Regions from separate parts of the Cronobacter dublinensis subsp. dublinensis LMG 23823 genome, predicted to be linked through region 2. Evidence: predicted binding sites of a transcription regulator. Region 2 holds the regulator's gene; each other region holds the start of a gene.
The links. Region 2 encodes PhoB, which activates phosphate uptake and scavenging genes when phosphate is short. Its sites were predicted from a motif close to CTGTCATAAAACTGNCNNAT; they were not measured.

Region 1 (6,881 bases), 420 kb from region 2:
TGGACGCGGCAGAGGCGCAGAAACTGGTCGATGCGGCGCATATCGTCTGCCCGTACTCCAACGCGACCCGCGGCAACATCGACGTAACGCTGAACATTATTGCCTGACGCTATCCCCGCCAACGGGGAAGCTTAAAATAAAAAACGAAACTGCCCTCACCAGGGGACCCGGAGCGCGCCAGATGTTATGGCGCGCTCTTTTTTTTACACGCCCGCTCCTAAGCCAATAAGCTCAAACCCCGGGCCGGGTTATGCTACTATGAAGGAATTATCGTCTCTGCTGGCCATTTATTCGCCAGTGTCTGATAACGCTTTGATTGAGAACGTTTTATGTCTTCCAGAATCCTGACCCCTGATGTCGTTGATATTGACGCCTTCCGGCGCAATCCCGGTGGCGCGCTCGCGCATGCCGAACGTGGGGCCGTGGCGGTGTTTGATAACAATGCGCCTGCATTTTATGCCGTGACCCCGGCGCGCATGGCGGAACTACTGGCGCTGGAAAAACAGCTGGCCGCGCCCCGCTCCGATGTCGCGCTGGAAGCGCAGTTTTTTGACGAAGGGAATGACGTCGCCCAGCCCGTACCGGTGCCGATGGGCAAGTTCGCCATGTACCCCGGCTGGCAGCCCGACCCGGACTTCCAGCGCATGGCCGCGCTGTGGGGCATTCCGCTGGCGCAGCCTGTCACCAGCGAAGAGCTGGCCTCTTTCGTCGCCTACTGGCAGGCGGAAGGAAAGGTCTTCCACCATATCCAGTGGCAGCAAAAGCTGGCGCGCAGCATTCAGATGAACCGCGCCACCTTTACGTCTTCCGCGCGGCGCGACGTGAACGCCATTCCACAGCCGGACGACCAGATTCCTGACGGATTCCGGGGGTAACGATGAAAAACGTCACTGACCTGATGATGCGCCTGAAGCGGCTGATGCCGCCTGACGTAAAGCCCGCCTTTAAATCCGGCGAAGAGCTTCTCGCCTGGCAACAGGAGCAGGGGCGTCTTCGCTCGGAGGCTATCGAGCGCGAAAACCGGGCGATGAAAATGCAGCGCACGTTTAACCGCTCCGGCATTCGCCCGCTGCATCAGAACTGCTCTTTTGATAACTACCGCGTTGAAAACGACGGGCAGATGAACGCGCTCAGCAAAGCGCGCCAGTATGTCGAGGCGTTCGAGGGCAATATCGCGAGCTTTGTCTTCGCCGGCAAACCCGGCACGGGCAAAAACCACCTTGCCGCCGCCATCTGCAATGAACTGCTGCTGCGCGGAAAATCGGTAATGATCATTACCGTCGCCGATATCATGTCCGCCATGAAAGACACCTTCAGCAGCCGCGAAACCAGTGAAGAGCAGCTGCTAAAAGATCTCAGCAGCGTCGATCTGCTGGTGATCGACGAGATCGGCATGCAGAGCGAATCGCGCTATGAAAAAGTGATCATCAATCAGCTGGTGGATCGCCGCTCGTCATCCAAACGCCCGACCGGTATGCTGACCAACCAGAACATGGATGAAATGACCAAACTGCTGGGCGAGCGCGTTATGGATCGCATGCGTCTTGGCAACAGCCTGTGGGTGAATTTCAACTGGGACAGCTACCGCAGCCGCGTCACCGGTAAAGAGTACTAACCGCATCGCATCACCGGGGCGTGCGACCTGCGCTCCGGCTCTTCCTTCCCGTTTCGCTTATATTTCGCCTTTCGCCAGTGAAATCTGCTCTGTAATAAAATTTTCATAAAAGAAGCTGCTTTTTACCGCTTCCGCTAACTGTCCATTAATAAACACCTCTTTTTACGCTACGTCCTGTGCCACGCCGCGCCACAGGCGATGAGACCCGGCTCAAAAAATCGCATATCTAAACCTTATCTGAACTGATCCACAGAAAGATGACGCTAGAATTGTAGGAGTGTGACAGCAAAGTTATATTCCAACGCTAAAAAAGTGGTTTAACCCCAACGGGCCTGGCGCCTTCGCTGCGAGGATGTGGTGTTGTCAGAGTGGCTTTCCCTACTGTTATTTATCGCCTCGGTGGCGATTTACGCCTTTAAGGCCGGTCGTAATACCTGGTGGTTCATCGCGACCCTGGTGGTGTTGGGGCTGTGCGTGATTCTGAACCTGACGCTGCTTGCCAGTAACTATTTTACCGGGGATGGCATCAACGACGCGGTGCTCTATACGCTCACCAACAGCCTCACCGGCGCGGGCGTCAGCAAGTATATTCTGCCAGGCGTCGGGCTCGTCGCGGCGCTGCTGGCGGTCTTCGGCCTGCTGACGTGGATCCTGCGCCGCCGTCGCCATATGCCGTATCACTTCGGCTACAGCTTTGCGGCGCTGCTGCTGGCGCTCGCCTCGGTCGACGCCAGCCCGGCCTTTCGCCAGATAACCGAACTGGTGAAATCCCAGACCGCCGAGGGCGACCCGGATTTCGCGGCATACTACAAAGAGCCGCAAAAGCGTATCGACAACCCGCAGCTCAACCTGGTCTATATCTACGGCGAAAGCCTGGAGCGTACCTATTTTGACGATGAAGCCTTCCCGAACCTGACGCCGGAACTGGGCGCGCTTAAAAACGACGGGATTGACTTCAGCCAGACCGCGCAGCTGCCCGGCACCGACTACACCATTGCAGGCATGGTCGCTTCGCAGTGCGGCATTCCGCTGTTTGCGCCGTTCGAGGGCAACGCGTCCGCCTCCATGTCGAGCTTCTTCCCACAAAACGTCTGCCTGGGCGACATCCTGAAAAATTCTGGCTACGAAAACTATTTTATTCAGGGCGCCAACCTGCGCTTCGCCGGGAAAGACGTCTTTCTGAAATCCCACGGCTTCGATAACCTCTATGGCGCGGAAGAACTGAAAACCGTGGTGGCGGACCCGGCCTATCGCAACGACTGGGGCTTCTACGACGACACGGTGCTCGACGAAGTCTGGAAAAAGTACGAAGCGCTCTCAAAAGCGGGCAAACGCTTTTCGCTCTTCACGCTGACCGTGGACACGCATCACCCGGACGGTTTTGTCTCGCGCACCTGCAAACGCAAAAGCTATGCGTTCGACGGTAAGCCAAACCAGTCTTTCAGCGCGGTCAGTTGCAGCCAGGAGCACATCGCGGCGCTGATTAACAAAATCAAAGCCTCGCCTTACTTTAAAAACACCGTCATCGTCGTCTCTTCCGATCACCTGGCGATGAACAACACCGCGTATAAATACCTCAGCAAGCAGGATCGCAATAACCTGTTCTTTATTCTGCGCGGCGACCAGCCGCAGCAGGATCGGGTGGCGGTGAAGCGCAACACGATGGATAACGGCGCCACGGTGCTGGATATTCTCGGCGGCGATAACTATCTCGGGCTCGGGCGCAGCAGCCTTTCCGGCCAGTCGCTCTCGACCGTGTTCCTGAATATGAAATCGAAAGTGCTCGCCTGGAAGCCCGATATCATCAGCCTGTGGAAATTCCCGTCGTCGATTAAAGATTTCACCGTCGATACGCAAAAACAGACGATTGCCTTCTCCGGCAGCCACTTCCGCCTGCCGCTCCTGCTGCGGGTGGCGGATAAACGCATCGAGCCGCTGCCGGAGAGCGAATACTCCGCCCCGCTGCGCTTCCAGCTGGCGGATTTCGCCCCGCGCGATAACTTCCTGTGGGTGGATAACTGCTACAAAATGGCGCGTCTGTGGGCGCCTGAGCTTGCGCTTTCCACTGACTATTGCGTCTCGCAGGGCCAGCTTGGCGGCGAGCAGCGCGTACAGCGGGTCGATAAAGCGACCTGGCAGGGCAAAGCGGCGTTTCGTGATACGGTCATCGACACCGCGCGCTATCAGCACAACGTCGAGACGCTCAAGGTGATGGATAACGACATCCGCTATCAGGCCGACAGCTTTATCTTCAACGTGGCGGGCGCGCCGGAAGAGGTCAAACAGTTCTCCGGCATTTCACGCCCGGAGTCCTGGGGGCGCTGGTCCAACGCGCAGCTGGGCGACGCGGTAAAAATTGAGTATCGCCATCCCCTGCCGGAGAAATTCTCGCTGGTCATCACGGCCAAAGCCTATGGCCCGAACGCCGGAAAACCGGTGCCGGTGAAAGTGGGCGACAGCGAGCAGACGCTGACGCTCGGCAACGAGGTGTCGACCACCACGCTTTACTTCGAGAATCCGACGCGCAGCAATACGCTGGTGATTGTGCCGCCCGCGCCGCAGTCCACCAACGAGGGCAACATTCTTGGCCATTCGCCGCGCCGTCTCGGCATCGGCATGGTGTCCATTAAGGTGATTAACGCGAGCGGGTGATCCCGCTCGTTACCCGAGCCGCTTTCTGCGCTTCGCGGAATACATCACGCTATCGCTCTCTTTGATCATCTCCAGCAGCGAATCAAACGCGCCTTCATCGCGGTTGAGCATGCCGTAAGAGTAATTGATGTTGTAAGGCTTGCCGGCGTGCTGGTTGTGAGCATCCAGGCTCGCGCGCAGCCTATCGAGAAACGCCTGGGTGTCGCTCTCCCGGGTCAGCAGCACGGCGAACTCATCGCCACCGAGCCGCCCGGCGATATCTTTCGGGCCCAGGTGCTGGCGCAGTTGCGCCGAGAACGTTTTCAGCACTTCATCGCCTTCGGCATGGCCCCACAGATCGTTGATAGGCTTAAACTTATCGAGGTCAAAATAGAGGATGCTGAACGGCTCGCTGTTATCTTTCAGCGCCGTAAAACGCTTCTCGCCGCTGCGGTAAAAGCCGCGACGGTTGGGTATGCCGGTCAGGCTGTCGGTCATCGCCATGCTGATGACGTGAAACTCATCTTCGACGATAAACGCCAGATCTTTGAGCGTCACAACATCCTCATCGCTGAACTCGCGCGGCATGCTATCGATAAGGCAGAGCGTGCCGACCACCGCACCATCCGGCAGACGCACCGGGTAACCCGCGTAAAACCGGATAAACGGCTCGCCGGTCACCAGCGGATTATCATGAAAACGCTCGTCGAGGCGGGCGTCATTTACGATAAACGGCCCTTCCTGCAAAATCGCGTGCCCGCAGAACGACACGTCGCGCGTGGTCTCGCGCGTGTTCAGCCCCTGGCAGGCCAGCAGCCACTGACGGTCGCGATCCAGCAGGCTTATCAGCGCCACCGGCACCTGAAAGAGTTTTTTCGCCACCCGCGTCAGACGTTCGAAACGCTCGTCATCCCGGGTATCCAGCAGATCCATCATATACAGCGACTTCAGTCGCTCTTCTTCGTTCTCCGGAATCCCAGGAAATTTCATTGTCTACCCCCGCGTTAATGGCCGTGCGCCCCGTCATATTACAGAGCGATGGTGCCAGAAAATATATGCTGTCAATCGAAGGAGTATAGGTGGAAAAACAGCGGGTTTGCGTCACGGAAAACTCCGGTTTGCGCGTGCCGTGACGTCAGGCGGTCGGTTTCAGCCGGTTCGCCACCACAATGCGCGAGCGCCCCATCTCTTTGGCGAGATAAAGCGCGATATCGGCATTTTTCACCAGGTTCTCGCGGCGCGCGTGATCGGGCCAGGTGGCGAGACCGATCGACACCGAGACCGGGCCAATCTCCTGGCTGTTATAGCGCAGCGACAGCCCGCTAACCTGGTGCAAAATGCGCGTCGCCAGCGCATGCGCCTGGGTCTCCGCCATGCCGGGCAGCAACACCAGAAACTCTTCGCCGCCGTAGCGAAACGCCTGCGCCGTGTCGCTAAGCGTGGCCCGCATCGCGCGGGCTATCTCTTTGAGGGCCGCATCGCCCGCGTCGTGGCCATACTGGTCATTAAGCGTTTTGAAATAGTCGATATCTATCATCAGACAGCTCACCGGCGCGCCGGACGCCTCCGCCTGGCTGATACAGGCGTGCAGCGCTTCTTCCAGGTGATAGCGGTTGCGCATGCCGGTCAGCGGGTCGTACATCGCTTTTTCAATAAGTTCGTCGCGAAGCTTCTGGTTCGCCAGCGCCAGCGCCAGCGTCTCGGCCATCAGTTCCAGATAGACATAGGGCGGCTCTCTGTCCTCGTTGATTTTCTCAAACGACAGCAACCCGATGGTTTCATTCTGGGCTATCAGCGGCACGCAGATAGCCTTCGTCGCGGCGAAAGCCGACAGATGTTTGCAGGGGATATCCACCAGGTCACGGCCTGGGCTGTGCATCTGCCCGCGGCGCAGCGCCCAGCATTCGTCAGGCGTAAACGCCGTGTCGCCGCCGGAGACGTCAAGCCAGCGCGCGACGCAGGTCATGAGATTATCGCGGCTATCAAGCACATATAAACGCCCTGCCAGCCCCGGCGCGATTTGCGGGGCAAACAGCCGCGTCAGCTCGATAATATCGTGACGCGATTCGCTCCCCTGCAACCGCTGGGTCATCCGTGAAAGCAGCCGCCGGATGGCCCAGTCGGCGTCGCGCTCCTGTTCCAGCCGCTGGCGCGCCAGACCGTTTTCACGAAAGATATGAATCGCCTGCGCCATATCGCCGATTTCATCCACCTGCTGCAACAGCGGGGCTTCCACGTCGTAATCCTGTGTCGCCAGCCGGTTGACCACATCGCTCAGCTTCACCACCGGTTGCAGAATGCGGCGCTTGAGAATAAACCCAAGCACAAAGAGAAACAGCAGCGCGGTCAGCCCCACCATGATTTCAGAGAGCGTGCGCAGCCGCATCGAGGCGTCGGTCGCCTGCTGGATAGCGGCGCTGGTGCGCTGGTCAAGGAGGCTTCGAAAATGCGCGAACTGAAAATCCATCTTGTCGAGTTCATGTTCATAGCCCACGCCAAACAGCAGCTGCATGGCCCGTTCGTTATCGCCGCGCGCCACCGCGTCTACTGCCTGCTGCTGTTCATCTTCCAGCTCGTGCGCAAGCGCCATGCCCTCGCGTAAATGGTCTAACTCTTCAGGCGAGGCGCCCACATC
Region 2 (6,881 bases):
CGTCAGCCTGCTGACGAAAACACGGCCATTTCAGACGCTGACAGCGGGATATGCTTCCCGATCACGCTGGCGAAGAATTGTTTTTCGGTTTACCGCGCAAAAACAGTCGGTCTGGCAATAGCAGGGGCGCAATTTAAACGCTTATAACGTTTAAAGGCAAGACGGGATCGTAAAACCAGACCTTTATGCCAGATCTAAGTTTCAGGGCAGTGATAAAATCTAATTTCGTAAAAAACCTCCGGCGATTCGCGCGGGCAAAAAAGCAGCAAACGATGAAAAAAGCGCTGAATGGCGGATAAAAAATGAATAAGGCCAGCTTATGGCTGGCCCTGGAAAGCAGACGTTACAAGCTACAGCGCAGAATCGGCGCTGGCAGGCGCGGCAGCAATGAGTCTTTCCGGCAGCAGAAACGAAAACGTCGTTCCTTTACCGGGCGTGCTTTCTATCTCAAGACGCGCGTCGTGGTGCGTCAGCGCATGTTTCACAATCGCGAGCCCGAGTCCGCTGCCGCCGGTCTGGCGCGAGCGCGCCTTATCCACCCGGTAGAACCGCTCGGTCAGGCGCGGAATATGCTCCGCGGCGATCCCAGGCCCGGTATCCGCCACGCTAAAGCGCGCGCCGTGAGCCACATGTTCCCAGCGTACCGTGATATGCGTGCCCGCCGGCGTATGGTTGACCGCGTTATACACGAGGTTGGAAATCGCGCTGCGCAACTGCTCATCATTGCCGAGCACTTTAAGCTGCGAGTCTACTTCGAAGGTAAAGGTGTGCTTCTGCTGGCTCAGCGTCTGCGCTTCGCGCTCCACCACCCGCAGCATCATCGGCACGTCGATGGTTTCGTTAAGCTGCATCGCGGGCGCCGCCTCGATTTTCGAGAGCGTCAGCAGCTGTTTCACCAGCCCTTCCATCCGGTAGGTTTGCTCGCGCATGGTATGCAGCGCTTTCTCGCGAAGCGGCCCTTCGAGCACCTGCTCATGCATCATCTCAAGATAGCCCTGCAATACGGTGAGCGGCGTGCGCAACTCATGGCTGACGTTGGCGAAGAAGTTGCGCCGCGCGCCTTCGAGCTGATGCATCTGCGTCACGTCGCGCGCTACCATCAGCAGCTGATCTTCGCTGTAGGGCATCACGCGGAACTCCAGATGCCGCCCGTTATTGAGCACCAGATGCAGCGGGCGGTTAAACGCCTGCCCGCGCAGGTAGCTGGTGAACTCGGGGTAGCGCAGCAGGTTAAGGATATTCTGCCCGTTATCGTCGGGCCAGCGCAGGCCAAGCAGCTGTTGCGCAAGGCCGTTACACCAGAAGATGACGCCCTCTTCTGTGGTCAGCACCACGGCGTCAGGCAGCGATTCCGCGCCGCTGCGAAAGCGTTTGATAAGATTGCCCAGTTCGCGACGGCGCTTTTTATTGCGCAACTGCATCTGGTGCAGGCCGTAGAGCAGCGGCTCCCAGCTGCCGCTGCCGGGCGGCGGCGTCATGCTGCGATCCACCCACAGCCACCAGGAGAGCCGCAGCAGATTCCAGAAATGCCAGATAAGCAATCCGGTCACCGCCGCCAGTAAAAACCATGCCAGATAGCCGAATATCGCCCCGAGAACCAGCGCCGGGATACAGCAGAGCATCAGCTCCAGCACCAGTCTTTTCCATGACAGCCGTTCCAGCACGCGTCACACTCCTGTTTTGGGTTTAAAAACGCGTCGAGAACCGATAACCCGTGCCGCGCACCGTTTGTACCATTCTGTCATGACCGCTATGTTCCAGCGCCTTGCGAAGGCGGCGAATATGCACATCGACGGTGCGATCCTCCACATACACATTGGTGCCCCAGACGTGGTTCAGCAGCTGTTCGCGGCTGTATACGCGCTCCGGGTGTGTCATAAAGAAGTGTAACAGTTTGAATTCGGTCGGCCCCATATCGAGGGGATTTTCGCCGGTCATCACGCGATGTGATGACGGATCGAGGCTTAAGCCCTGCATTTCAATGACTTCATCTACCGCCATCGGTGAAATGCGCCGCATGACAGCTTTAATACGCGCCACCAGCTCTTTCGGGGAAAACGGCTTGGTAATGTAATCATCCGCGCCCGTTTCCAGGCCGCGCACGCGATCTTCTTCTTCGCCGCGCGCCGTCAGCATCACCACCGGGATCTCGCGGGTCAACGCTTCACGCTTGATATGTTTAATAAACTGGATCCCCGATCCGCCAGGCAGCATCCAGTCCAGCAAAATCAGATCCGGCCAGGGCTCATTGAGTTGGTTCACCGCACTGTCATAATCTTCCGCTTCCACCGGCTGGAAACCGTTTTGTTCCAGTACGAAGCACACCATCTCGCGGATAGGTGCTTCATCTTCAACGACCAGAATACGTCTCGCCATGATTCGCCCTGTTAAATAAAGTAAACAGTATGTTATGCGGCGCCATTATGCGTCAGATTTATGACAGATTTATGAAAAAGATGACCGTAAGATGACCTGTCAGCGCAGGCGAAAAAACCACGCGGCGCGACGAAACAGGACACCCGCCGTACCGGATGTTTATAATCCCCTTCTCGCTTTTTAGCCACAGGGCATCCCATGCGTATTCTGCATACCTCAGACTGGCATCTTGGTCAAAATTTTTATGCCAAAAGCCGCGCGGCTGAACATGAAGCCTTTCTCGACTGGCTGCTCGGCGCGGCCATCGCGCATCAGGTGGACGCGATTATCGTCGCGGGCGATATCTTCGATACCGGCGCGCCGCCAAGTTATGCGCGCGAGCTCTACAACAGATTTGTGGTCAAACTGCAGGCGGCGCAGTGCCCGCTTATCGTGCTTGGCGGCAACCACGACTCGGTCGCGACGCTCAATGAATCCCGCGAGCTGCTCGCCTGTCTCAATACGCAGGTGATCGCCAGCGCGCAGCTCACGCCGGAAAGCCAGGCCACATTATTATACCGCCGCGACGGCGAGCCCGGCGCGGTGCTCTGCCCCATTCCGTTCCTGCGCCCGCGCGATGTGCTGCGAAGCCTCAGCGGGCAGTCGGGGCGCGAAAAACAGCAGCAGTTGCTGGAGGCCATCAGCCAGCACTACCAGCAGAGCTATGAGGCCGCCTGCGCGCTTCGCGGCGAGCGTAATTTGCCGATTATCGCCACCGGCCATCTCACTACCGTTGGCGTGACCAAAAGTGACGCGGTACGCGACATCTATATAGGCACGCTTGACGCTTTCCCGGCGGACCGTTTTCCACCCGCCGATTACATTGCGCTTGGCCATATCCACCGCGCCCAGAAAGTGGCGGGCTGCGAGCACATCCGCTACAGCGGCTCACCGATTGCGCTGAGCTTTGATGAAACCGGCAAAGAGAAAAGCGTGTTTCTGGTGGAGTTCGCTGACGGCAAATTGCACGACGTCACGGCGCTCCCGGTGCCGGTCAGTCAGCCGCTCGCGGTGTTAAAAGGCAGCCTGGAATCCATCACCGCGCAGCTCGAACAGTGGCGCGACGCGCCGGATGAGCCCAAAGTCTGGCTCGATATCGAAATCGACACCAGCGAGTTCCTGCACGACATGCACCGTCAGATAAGCCAGATTACCGAAAGCCTGCCGGTGGAAGTCGTCCTGCTGCGCCGCAGCCGCGAAATGCGCGAGCGCGCGCTCGGCACGCTCAGCACCGAAACCTTAAGCGAGCTTGGCGTCGAAGAAGTATTTGAGCGCCGTCTGGAGCTGGAGGCGCTGGAGGAACCCGAGCGGGCGCGGCTGCGCACGCTGTTCGCCCGCACGCTGGAGAGCCTGCACGAGGAGGACGACGCATGAAAATCTTAACCCTGCGGCTGAAAAACCTGAACTCGCTGAAAGGCGAATGGAAAATCGACTTTACCGCCGAGCCGTTCGCCAGCAACGGGCTGTTCGCCATCACCGGCCCGACGGGCGCGGGCAAAACCACGCTGCTTGACGCCATCTGCCTCGCGCTCTATCACCGCACGCCGCGCCTGAACGCGCTGTCGCAAAGCCAGAACGACTTAATGACCCGCGACACCGCCGAATGCCTGGCGGAGGTAGAATTTGAAGTCAAAGGCGTCGCCTGGCGCGCCTTCTGGAGCCAGAGCCGCGCCCGCGGCCAGCCGGACGGCAATCTGCAAGCCCCGCGCGTGGAGCTTGCGCGCTGCGACGACGGCAAAATCATCGCCGATAAAATCAAAGACAAACTCGATCGCATCGCCGCGCTCACCGGGCTCGATTACGACCGCTTTACCCGCTCGATGATGCTCTCGCAGGGGCAGTTCGCCGCGTTTCTCAACGCCGAGGCCAGAGCGCGTGCCGAACTGTTAGAAGAACTGACCGGCACTGAAATTTACGGCCAGGTCTCGGCGCGCATCTTCGAGCAGCATAAAGAGGCCCGCAGCCAGCTTGAGAAGCTGGAATCTCAGGCGCAGGGCGTCACGCTACTGGACGAGGCACAACGCGAAAGCCTGACGACAGGTTTGCAGGCGCTCACTGACGATGAAAAAACGCAGCTGGCGCAGCAGCGTCAGTTACAGCAGCAGCACCTGTGGCTGACCCAGCGCGGCGCGCTCGCCGCCGCGCTTGAGGCGGCCCGCCGGGGTACGGCACAGGCGGAACAGGCGTTACAGGACGCCGCCCCGCAGCTCGCCCGGCTGGAGGCGGCGCTGCCAGCGGAAAAACTGCGTCCGGCCTGGCTGCGCTGTCAGGAGCTGGAGACCTCGCTTGCCGCCACCCGACGTCAGCACGAAGAAGTGAGCGTTCGCTTACAGGAAAGCGCGCAGCGCCGCCGGGCGATCCGCCAGGCGGCGGCGGAGCAGGCGCAGACCCGCAGCGATGAGCTCGACCAGGTGGCCCGCTGGCTGACAGAGCACGACCGCTATCGCCTCTGGAGCAGCGAACTGGCGGGATGGCGCGCGGTGCTGGCGCAGCAAAAACGCGACAGCCAGCAGTTACAGGCGCTCAACGACAGCATCGCGGCCACCCGGCGCAAGCGCGACGCGCTGGCGCAGACCGGGCTTGCGCTCTCGCCAGAAGACGCCGCCCGCGCGCTCGCAACGCTCAATGAACAGCGCCCGCTGCGCCAGCAGCTGGCGACGCTTCAGGCCGCCTTTGCGCCACTCACCCGCCGTAAAGCGCGCCAGCAGGAAACCAGCGCCGCGCTGCAAACGCAAATCCAGCAGCTGGAGCAGCAGCTTGCGCAAAAACGCCAGGATTACAAAACCAAACAGGATGAAGTGACCCGCGCGAAAGCGGTGTGCGAGCTGGAGCAGCAGATAGCAAACCTGGTCGACGCGCGCGCGCGCCTGCAACCTGGCAGCCCCTGCCCGCTCTGCGGCGCGACCGAACATCCGGCGGTGGAGGCGTATCAGGCGCTGAAGCCCGACGCCAGCCGCCTGCGTCTCACGCAGCTGGAGCAGGAAAAAGAGCAGCTCGGCGCCGAGGGCGCAGCGCTGCGCGGTCAGCTCGACGCGCTGGTAAAACAGCGCCAGCAGCAGGAAAGCGAAGCGACAAGCCTGCTGGAAGAAGAGCAAGCGCTCACCTCTCAGTGGCAGACGCTCTGCGCCGCCGCCGCACTCAACGCGGCGCCGGGCGACGATATCAACCCGTGGCTTGATGAACAGACACAGCGCGAGCAGCAGCTGCATCTGCTGCGCGAACGCCAGACGCTGGATGACGCCCTCCACAGCGCGCAGCGTCAGCGCGCCGCGCTTGAGGACGCGTATCAGGCCCAGCAGGCGGCGCTTCGCGCCCAGCTGGCGGCGTTCTCGCTCACCGCGCCGGACGATAACGACCCGGCGCCATGGTTCGCCGCGCGTGAAGAAGAAGCGCAGCGCTGGCAGCAGCAGCACGAGCACCAGCAGCGCCTGCGCGAGCAGCTCGCGGCCTGCGAAAATCTCCTCGCCCTGCTGCCGCAGGAGGGCGACGCGCCCGCCGCCGCCCTGCCGGTGGATGACCTGCCGCGCGCGGGCCAGCAGGCCCACACGCTCTGTCTGTCGCTGGAAGCCCAGTGGCAGACGCTCGGCGCGCAGCTTGAACAGGAACGCACGCGCCATCAGGCCGCCCTGCGCGCCTTCGATGAGGCGCTGGCCGCGAGCCAGTTTGCCGATAAAGCGGCGTTTCTCGCCGCCCTGCTGGACGACGCGACGCTGCGTCAGCTGGAGGCGTTACAGCAGCGGCTGACGCGCGAGCGCGAGGCGCAGCAGACGCTGCTGGCGCAGGCGCAACAGGCGCTGGAGAGCCATCTCAACGCCCGCCCGGCAACACTTGATGACGCCGTCGACGCGCGCCAGAGCGAAGCGGCGCTGGCGCTTATCGCGGAGCAATTGCGCGATAACACCACGCGGCAGGGCGAGCTGCGCCAGCAGCTGCGTCAGGATGAAGAGAACCGCGCGCGCCTGACATCGCTGCTGGCTCATATCGACGCGGCACGCCGCGAGGCCGACGAGTGGGGCCAGCTCAACCACCTGGTCGGTTCCCAGAAAGGCGACAAGTTCCGTAAATTCGCCCAGGGGCTTACGCTCGATAATCTGGTGTGGCTCGCCAACAATCAGCTGACGCGCCTGCATGGCCGTTATCTGCTTAAGCGCAAGCTGAGCGAAGACCTGGAGCTTGAAGTGGTCGATACCTGGCAGGCGGACGCGGTGCGCGACACCCGCACACTCTCCGGCGGCGAGAGTTTCCTGGTGAGCCTGGCCCTGGCGCTGGCGCTCTCGGATCTGGTGAGCCATAAAACCCGCATCGATTCGCTGTTCCTTGATGAGGGCTTCGGCACGCTGGACGCGCAGACGCTCGACACCGCGCTGGACGCCCTCGACGCGCTGAACGCCAGCGGCAAAACCATCGGCGTCATCAGTCATGTCGAGGCGATGAAAGAGCGCATCCCGGTGCAGATTAAGGTTCGT
Region 3 (6,881 bases), 1.8 Mb from region 2:
TATCGTCGTGGTGCCGAACGGCAAAATCATCGCGGGCAACATCATTAACTTCTCGCGTGAACCCGTGCGCCGTAACGAATTTATCATCGGCGTCTCTTACGACGCGGATATCGATAAAGTTCGCGCGCTGCTGACGGAGATTATCGAATCTGACGATCGCATCCTGAAAGATCGCGAAATGACCGTGCGCATGAATGAGCTCGGCGCGTCGTCCGTAAACTTCGTGATCCGCGTCTGGAGCAAAAGCAGCGATCTGCAAAACGTGTACTGGGATGTACTGGAGCGCATCAAGAAAACGCTGGATGCTAACGACATCGGCATTCCTTATCCGCAAATGGATGTGCACTACAAACCGGTGAAAAGCGACGTACAGGAAACAGCGTCGCGAGCCGAGCCGCAGCCTGCGATTATTACACAACCTCAGGCACCGCAGGAAAAACCGGGCGACAGCCAGTAATTTGCCAGACGGTCTGCCACGCGCAGGCCGTTTTTTTATCCTCTCGCATTAGCTTTCCTTATCGGTTATTAACATTATTCGTTTTTTCTAATGGCGATCAGCCTCTAGACTAAGTGTCTAAACCTCGCTTACGTGGAAACTCAACGTGTTAAGTTTTTATTTTCAGGGGCTTGCCCTGGGCGCGGCAATGATCCTGCCGCTCGGCCCGCAAAACGCTTTTGTGCTGAATCAGGGTATTCGTCGCCAGTATCATCTGATGATCGCCTCACTTTGCGCTCTGAGCGATATCGTTCTTATCTGTGCCGGTATTTTTGGCGGCAGCGCGATTCTGATGGCGTCGCCCTGGCTGCTGGCGCTCGTCACCTGGGGCGGCGTGGCGTTTCTGTTCTGGTACGGTTTCGGCGCGCTGAAAACCGCGCTTGCCGGCAACCCTGAATTCGCCTCGGCGGAGGCGATGAAGCACGGCAGGCTGCGAATCATCACCACGATGCTTGCCGTCACCTGGCTTAACCCGCATGTGTACCTCGACACCTTCGTGGTGCTGGGCAGCCTCGGCGGGCAGCTTGACGCATTACCAAAACGCGCGTTCGCGCTGGGCACGATTAGCGCGTCGGTACTCTGGTTTTTCAGCCTGGCGCTGCTCGCCGCATGGCTTGCGCCGCGTCTGCGCACCGTTCGGGCGCAGCGGATGATTAATCTGCTGGTGGGGCTGGTGATGTGGTTTATCGCTTTCCAGCTGGCGCGAGAGGGGGTAAGCCACCTGGCGACGCTCGGCCTCTAAGCCTTCTCTGATGGACATTCCGCGACGGGACGCTAAGCTTGCAGGCAGATGCCCGTCTGCTCTGACGGGCGGTTTCACTTGCACGCAGCATGGAGGAATAACAGTGAAGTTTAAAGTGATAGCCCTTGCGGCAATGATGGGTTTCGGCGCGGCCTCCGTTCAGGCGAATGAACTGCCCAACGGTCCGCATATCGTCACCTCCGGCACGGCGAGCGTGGACGCGGTGCCGGATATCGCGACGCTGGCGATTGAAGTGAATGTCTCCGCGAAAGATGCGGCTGGCGCGAAAAAACAGGCGGACGATCGCGTGGCGCAGTATCTGACGTTCCTGCAAAACAATGGCGTTGAGAAAAAAGATGTAAACGCCGCTAACCTGCGCACCCAGCCGGAGTATGAATATCTCAAGGATGGCAAAACTCAGCTGAAAGGCTACCGCGCGGTACGCACCGTGGAAGTCACGTTGCGCAAGCTCGATAAACTCAATGAACTGCTGGATGGCGCGCTGAAGGCCGGACTGAATGAAATTCGCTCCGTGTCGTTAGCTGTGGCGCATCCGGATGAATATAAAGACAAAGCGCGTAAAGCCGCCATCGATGACGCGGTGCGTCAGGCGCAGCAGCTGGCCAGCGGCTTCAACAGCAAACTTGGCCCGGTGTACAGCGTGCGTTATCACGTCTCAAACTACCAGCCGACGCCGATGATGCGCATGATGAAAGCCGAAGCGGCCGCACCGGCTTCCGCCCAGGACACCTACGATCAGCAGACTATTCAGTTTGACGATCAGGTGGATGTGGTATTTGAACTCCAGCCTTCCCAGGCCCAGAGCGGCACGGCGAACCAGAACGGTACGTCGAATCAGGGCACTGCGCCAGCGGCGACCAACGCGCCGTCGCAGCAGTAAACGAAAAACCCGCCATCCGGCGGGTTTTTTAATCCTGACGCAGCACCTTACGCCCATAATCCAGCAGCGCGTCCGTGACCTTGCGCATCATGCGACTCTCCGGCGCGAAGCGGTGCCAGAAAAGCATGCGGCGCTGATACAACCCTGGCGTGAGATCGATAAGCTCGCCGCTTTGCAGCTCTTTTTCAATCTGCAGATGGGGGATCATACAGCACGTGGTGCCCTGACGCGCCAGCTGCACGAACGCCTCTGACGAGTTAACAATGTGACACGGCACGCTGCCGGGCGGCAGGTCGAAATTCTGCTGCAAAAACGCCTGGTGCATATCGTCGAGATGGTCGAACGCGACGGCGGGCGCTTTCAGCAGCGAGGCGCGGTTAACGCCGTTCGGGAAATAGCGATCGGCGAACGCTTTCGAGGCGACGAACAGATAATCCAGCGCGCCCAGTTGATCGACGAGACAGCTCGGCAGGGCCTGGGGCTGGATACTCACCGCGCCCACCACTTCGCCGCGGCGCAGCCGCTCCTGGGTGCGGGTTTCATCTTCCACCTGCAGGTTGAGACGCACCGGCGAATCGGCCAGCACTGGCGCCAGCGCTGGCAGCAGCCACGTCGCGAGACTGTCGGCGTTAACCGCAAGCGACAGCAGCAGCGGCGTCGAGCCGGTTTGCTCGTCGCCCAGCCACTCTTCTTCCAGCAACTCTACCTGACGCAGCAGCGCCAGCAGCTTTTGCCCCTGTTCGGTCGGACGCGGCGGCACGGTACGCACCAGCAGCGGCTGGCCGAATGTGTTCTCCAGCTGCTTGATACGTTGTGATACGGCGGACTGCGTAATACACAGCTTTTGTGCGGCGCGCTCAAAACCGCGCTCTCTTATCACCGCATCCAGCGCCTGTAGTGTTCGGTAGTCCGGGCGTTTCATCTCTGTGGTGTGCTCCCTGTCTCATTATCAGTCGCACTATGACATAAATTTGCGCGCTATACAGACCCAAACGCAAACATCGGATCTGTGCCGCAGAATGTCTGGTCCACTGGGCCGCGGCTTGTTCTATAATGCGCGACAGTTTTCACACCACAGGCAAAACTCTCATGACGCAGGATGAACTTAAAAAAGCCGTCGGCTGGGCCGCGCTTCAGTATGTCGAGCCAGGCACGATTGTCGGGGTCGGCACCGGCTCGACCGCCGCGCATTTTATCGACGCGCTGGGCACCATGAAAAACGAGATTGAAGGGGCGGTTTCCAGCTCCGACGCCTCGACCGAGAAGCTGAAAAGCTTAGGCATCACCGTTTTTGATCTCAATGAAGTCGACACGCTCGGCATCTATGTCGATGGCGCTGATGAGATAAACGGCCAGATGCAGATGATCAAAGGCGGCGGTGCGGCGCTGACCCGCGAGAAAATCATCGCGTCGGTCGCGCAGAAGTTTATCTGCATCGCGGATGCGTCCAAGCAGGTGGATGTGCTTGGCAACTTCCCGCTGCCGGTGGAAGTGATCCCGATGGCGCGAAGCGCCGTGGCGCGCCAGTTGGTGAAGCTCGGCGGGCGTCCGGAATACCGTCAGGGTGTGGTGACCGATAACGGCAACGTCATTCTCGATGTGCACGGTATGGCCATTCTCGACCCTGTCGCGCTGGAGAATGCGATTAACGCCATTCCGGGCGTGGTGACCGTCGGGCTGTTTGCGAACCGCGGCGCGGATGTGGCGCTCATCGGCACCGCAGATGGCGTGAAAACCATCGTAAAATGATCTGACCGGGGCGCGTAGGCGCCCCGCTGCGAAAAAATTTTCCCTGCGTTAAATTTGGTGACATCTCTCACATTTTTGTTTCCATCCTGTTAATCCTTCCGTCATATTTCTGACATGCCATATTTTGTCCTGCCTTTTATCTCTCCGTGATATTTCTTCAACATCGCGACGCAAACGTTCATATTGCCGGGAACGCAAATTTTGATATGTTGACAGAAGGCTGGCTTATTTCAGCTACATAACAGTTCAGACAAGACAGGGTCGGGAAATGGCAAAAGTATCGCTGGAGAAAGACAAAATTAAATTCTTGCTGGTGGAAGGCGTTCACCAGAAAGCCATCGATAGCCTGCGCGCTGCAGGTTATACCAACATTGAATATCACAAGGGCGCGCTCGACAGCGAGCAGCTGAAAGCGTCCATCCGCGATGCGCATTTTATCGGCCTGCGATCCCGTACTCATCTGACTGAAGAGATTTTCGCCGCTGCGGAAAAACTGGTGGCGGTCGGCTGCTTCTGCATCGGCACCAACCAAGTGGATCTGGACGCGGCGGCGAAGCGCGGCATTCCGGTTTTTAACGCGCCGTTCTCTAACACCCGCTCGGTGGCTGAACTGGTGATCGGCGAGCTGCTGCTGCTGCTGCGCGGTATTCCGGAAGCAAACGCCAAAGCGCATCGCGGTATCTGGAACAAACTGGCGGCAGGCTCTTATGAGGCACGCGGCAAAAAGCTGGGGATTATCGGCTACGGCCATATCGGCACCCAGCTCGGCATCCTGGCGGAATCGCTGGGCATGAACGTTTTTTTCTATGATATCGAAAGCAAACTGCCGCTCGGTAACGCCACGCAGGTACAGCATCTCTCCGATCTGCTTAATATGAGCGACGTAGTGAGCCTGCACGTGCCGGAAAACGCGTCGACCAAAAACATGATTGGCGCCGAAGAGCTGGCGCTGATGAAGCCCGGCGCGCTGCTGATCAACGCCGCGCGCGGCACCGTGGTCGACATTCCGGCGCTCTGCGAGGCGCTTTCCAGCAAACATCTGGCGGGCGCGGCGATTGACGTATTCCCGGTCGAGCCTGCGACCAACAGCGATCCGTTTAATTCGCCGCTGTGCGAGTTCGACAACGTGATCCTGACGCCGCACATCGGCGGTTCAACGCAGGAAGCGCAGGAGAATATCGGTCTGGAAGTGGCGGGCAAGCTCGCGAAATACTCCGACAACGGCTCCACGCTCTCGGCGGTGAATTTCCCGGAAGTTTCTCTGCCGCTGCACGGCGGCAGCGTCAGCCGTCTGCTGCATATTCACGAAAACCGTCCGGGCGTCCTGACCGCCATCAACCAGATTTTCGCCGAGCAGGGCATCAACATCGCCGCGCAGTTCCTGCAAACCACCCCGCAGATGGGCTATGTGGTTATCGATGTCGACGCGCCGGAAGAGGTGGCGAACAAAGCGCTGCAAAGCATGAAGGCTATTCAGGGCACCATCCGCGCTCGTCTGCTTTATTAATGGTGCGTGCCGGGTGGCGTGACGCTGCCTGGTTCTGCACTCTCGGTGCGAAAGCCGGGTCGCTTGATTGCGGCCCGGCTTTTCTTTTACCAGCGCCAGGTTTGCGTTGGCGTTATCACCGCAGGCAGCGGAATATCCCACTCTTCCACGGGCAGGCGCTCCACCTGCTGGCAGTCGTGCGCGTAACCGACCGGGAAGAATCCGTGGTCGCGCCAGTGTTGCAGGGTGCGATCGTAAAAACCGCCGCCCATACCGAGGCGCTGGCCCGTACGGTCAAACGCCACCAGCGGTGTGATCAGCACGTCGAGCCTGTCGAGCGGCAATACATGGCGCACATCGAGCGCGGGCTCAAGAATTTTCAGACGATTGGTGGAGAGCAGGCTGTCCGGCAGATAGCGCAGAAATAAAAGATTGCCGGGGCTGAAAGGGTGGAGCACGGGCAGGTACACCTGTTTCCCGGCGCGCCACAGGCCTTCAATCAGCGGACGGGTGTCGAGCTCGCCATCGAACGAGAGAAATACTGCGACGGTGCGCGCTTCCACAACCGGTGCGAAGCCCAGCATACGTGCGGCGGCCCGCTCGGCGAAATGCGCCTGCTGTTCGGCCGTCAGCGCGCGGCGCTGTTGACGTATGGTTTTACGGATTTGTTGTCGGAGGTCGGTACTGACAGGAAGTTGATTCATGGTAGTAAAAAGAAGGGGAATCTCCGAGATGCCGCCGCAGGCTGTAACCCTTGAACCCGTGGTTCAAGGTGAATGCGTCGTCACGGTTTTAAGGCTTCTCGGACGAACCGAGCATGCTCACCAACCGTGGAGCGTCACATTCTGTTTTTTTGAAATATCGGCTCAGGGGACTGGCCCGCTTGCGAACATCTCAGAGAAATTTTTTCTTCACGGTCACTCTACCATAGTAAACCCTGAAGCGTTATTCAAACTTTGGCTCCGCTCTTTCACTTATGCGACCTTGCTCAAGTAATGCTTGCTCAATGGTCTGCTGGAGCATCCGGATACGCTGTTCCATGTTGGCCGCGTAGTCACGGGTTTTCACTTTTTCCTGAGCCAGTTCATAACAGATGTTCAGCGCTGCGATGAAAACTAACTGCTCAGTATTGGTGACTCTAGTGCGAACTTTCAGATCTTGCAACCGTTGATTCAGCTCGTCCGCAGCCTGATTCAGTGCATCTCGCTGTTCCGGCGGGCAATTCACCCGTAGTGAACGGCCAAAAATTTGGATATCGACTGGTTGTGCAGACATTCCACTTTCCTGCTGTTGACTCGCCAACCATTCGCGCCGGGGCTGCGAAGGGGCGACACTATAGCTACCCTGATATGAAGACACAAGCCCTTTTCTGGTATCACCAGGGCACGAAGTGGTAGCATAACACGAACTCATCCTCCCAACGACGACGAATGCGCATGTCTATACAGAACGAAATGCCTGGTTACGACGAAGTCGGCCAGTTGCTCAATCAGCAAGGCGTGGGCCT

Region 1: a site for PhoB is predicted at 1,705-1,724, ahead of opgB (phosphatidylglycerol--membrane-oligosaccharide glycerophosphotransferase). Genes of this name have one in related genera too.
Region 3: a site for PhoB is predicted at 3,985-4,004, ahead of serA (phosphoglycerate dehydrogenase). Genes of this name have one in related genera too.

The regions. Positions count from the first base shown of each region.
Region 1 is NZ_CP012266.1:637,293-644,173, reverse strand. Features, by position in the region: gene AFK67_RS02995 (organic hydroperoxide resistance protein) at 1-107, shown strand, start outside; gene dnaT (primosomal protein DnaT) at 330-875, shown strand; gene dnaC (replicative helicase loader DnaC) at 878-1,615, shown strand; gene opgB (phosphatidylglycerol--membrane-oligosaccharide glycerophosphotransferase) at 1,976-4,267, shown strand; gene AFK67_RS02975 (sensor domain-containing diguanylate cyclase) at 4,277-5,236, opposite strand; gene AFK67_RS02970 (diguanylate cyclase) at 5,382-6,881, opposite strand, start outside.
Region 2 is NZ_CP012266.1:1,057,005-1,063,885, reverse strand. Features, by position in the region: gene phoR (phosphate regulon sensor histidine kinase PhoR) at 351-1,664, opposite strand; gene phoB (phosphate response regulator transcription factor PhoB) at 1,687-2,376, opposite strand; gene sbcD (exonuclease subunit SbcD) at 2,575-3,789, shown strand; gene sbcC (exonuclease subunit SbcC) at 3,786-6,881, shown strand, end outside.
Region 3 is NZ_CP012266.1:3,672,666-3,679,546, reverse strand. Features, by position in the region: gene AFK67_RS17000 (small-conductance mechanosensitive channel MscS) at 1-457, shown strand, start outside; gene argO (arginine exporter ArgO) at 603-1,238, shown strand; gene AFK67_RS16990 (oxidative stress defense protein) at 1,342-2,139, shown strand; gene argP (DNA-binding transcriptional regulator ArgP) at 2,168-3,061, opposite strand; gene rpiA (ribose-5-phosphate isomerase RpiA) at 3,229-3,888, shown strand; gene serA (phosphoglycerate dehydrogenase) at 4,157-5,395, shown strand; gene AFK67_RS16970 (5-formyltetrahydrofolate cyclo-ligase) at 5,482-6,078, opposite strand; RNA gene ssrS (6S RNA) at 6,095-6,278, opposite strand; gene zapA (cell division protein ZapA) at 6,320-6,649, opposite strand; gene AFK67_RS16960 (YecA/YgfB family protein) at 6,811-6,881, shown strand, end outside.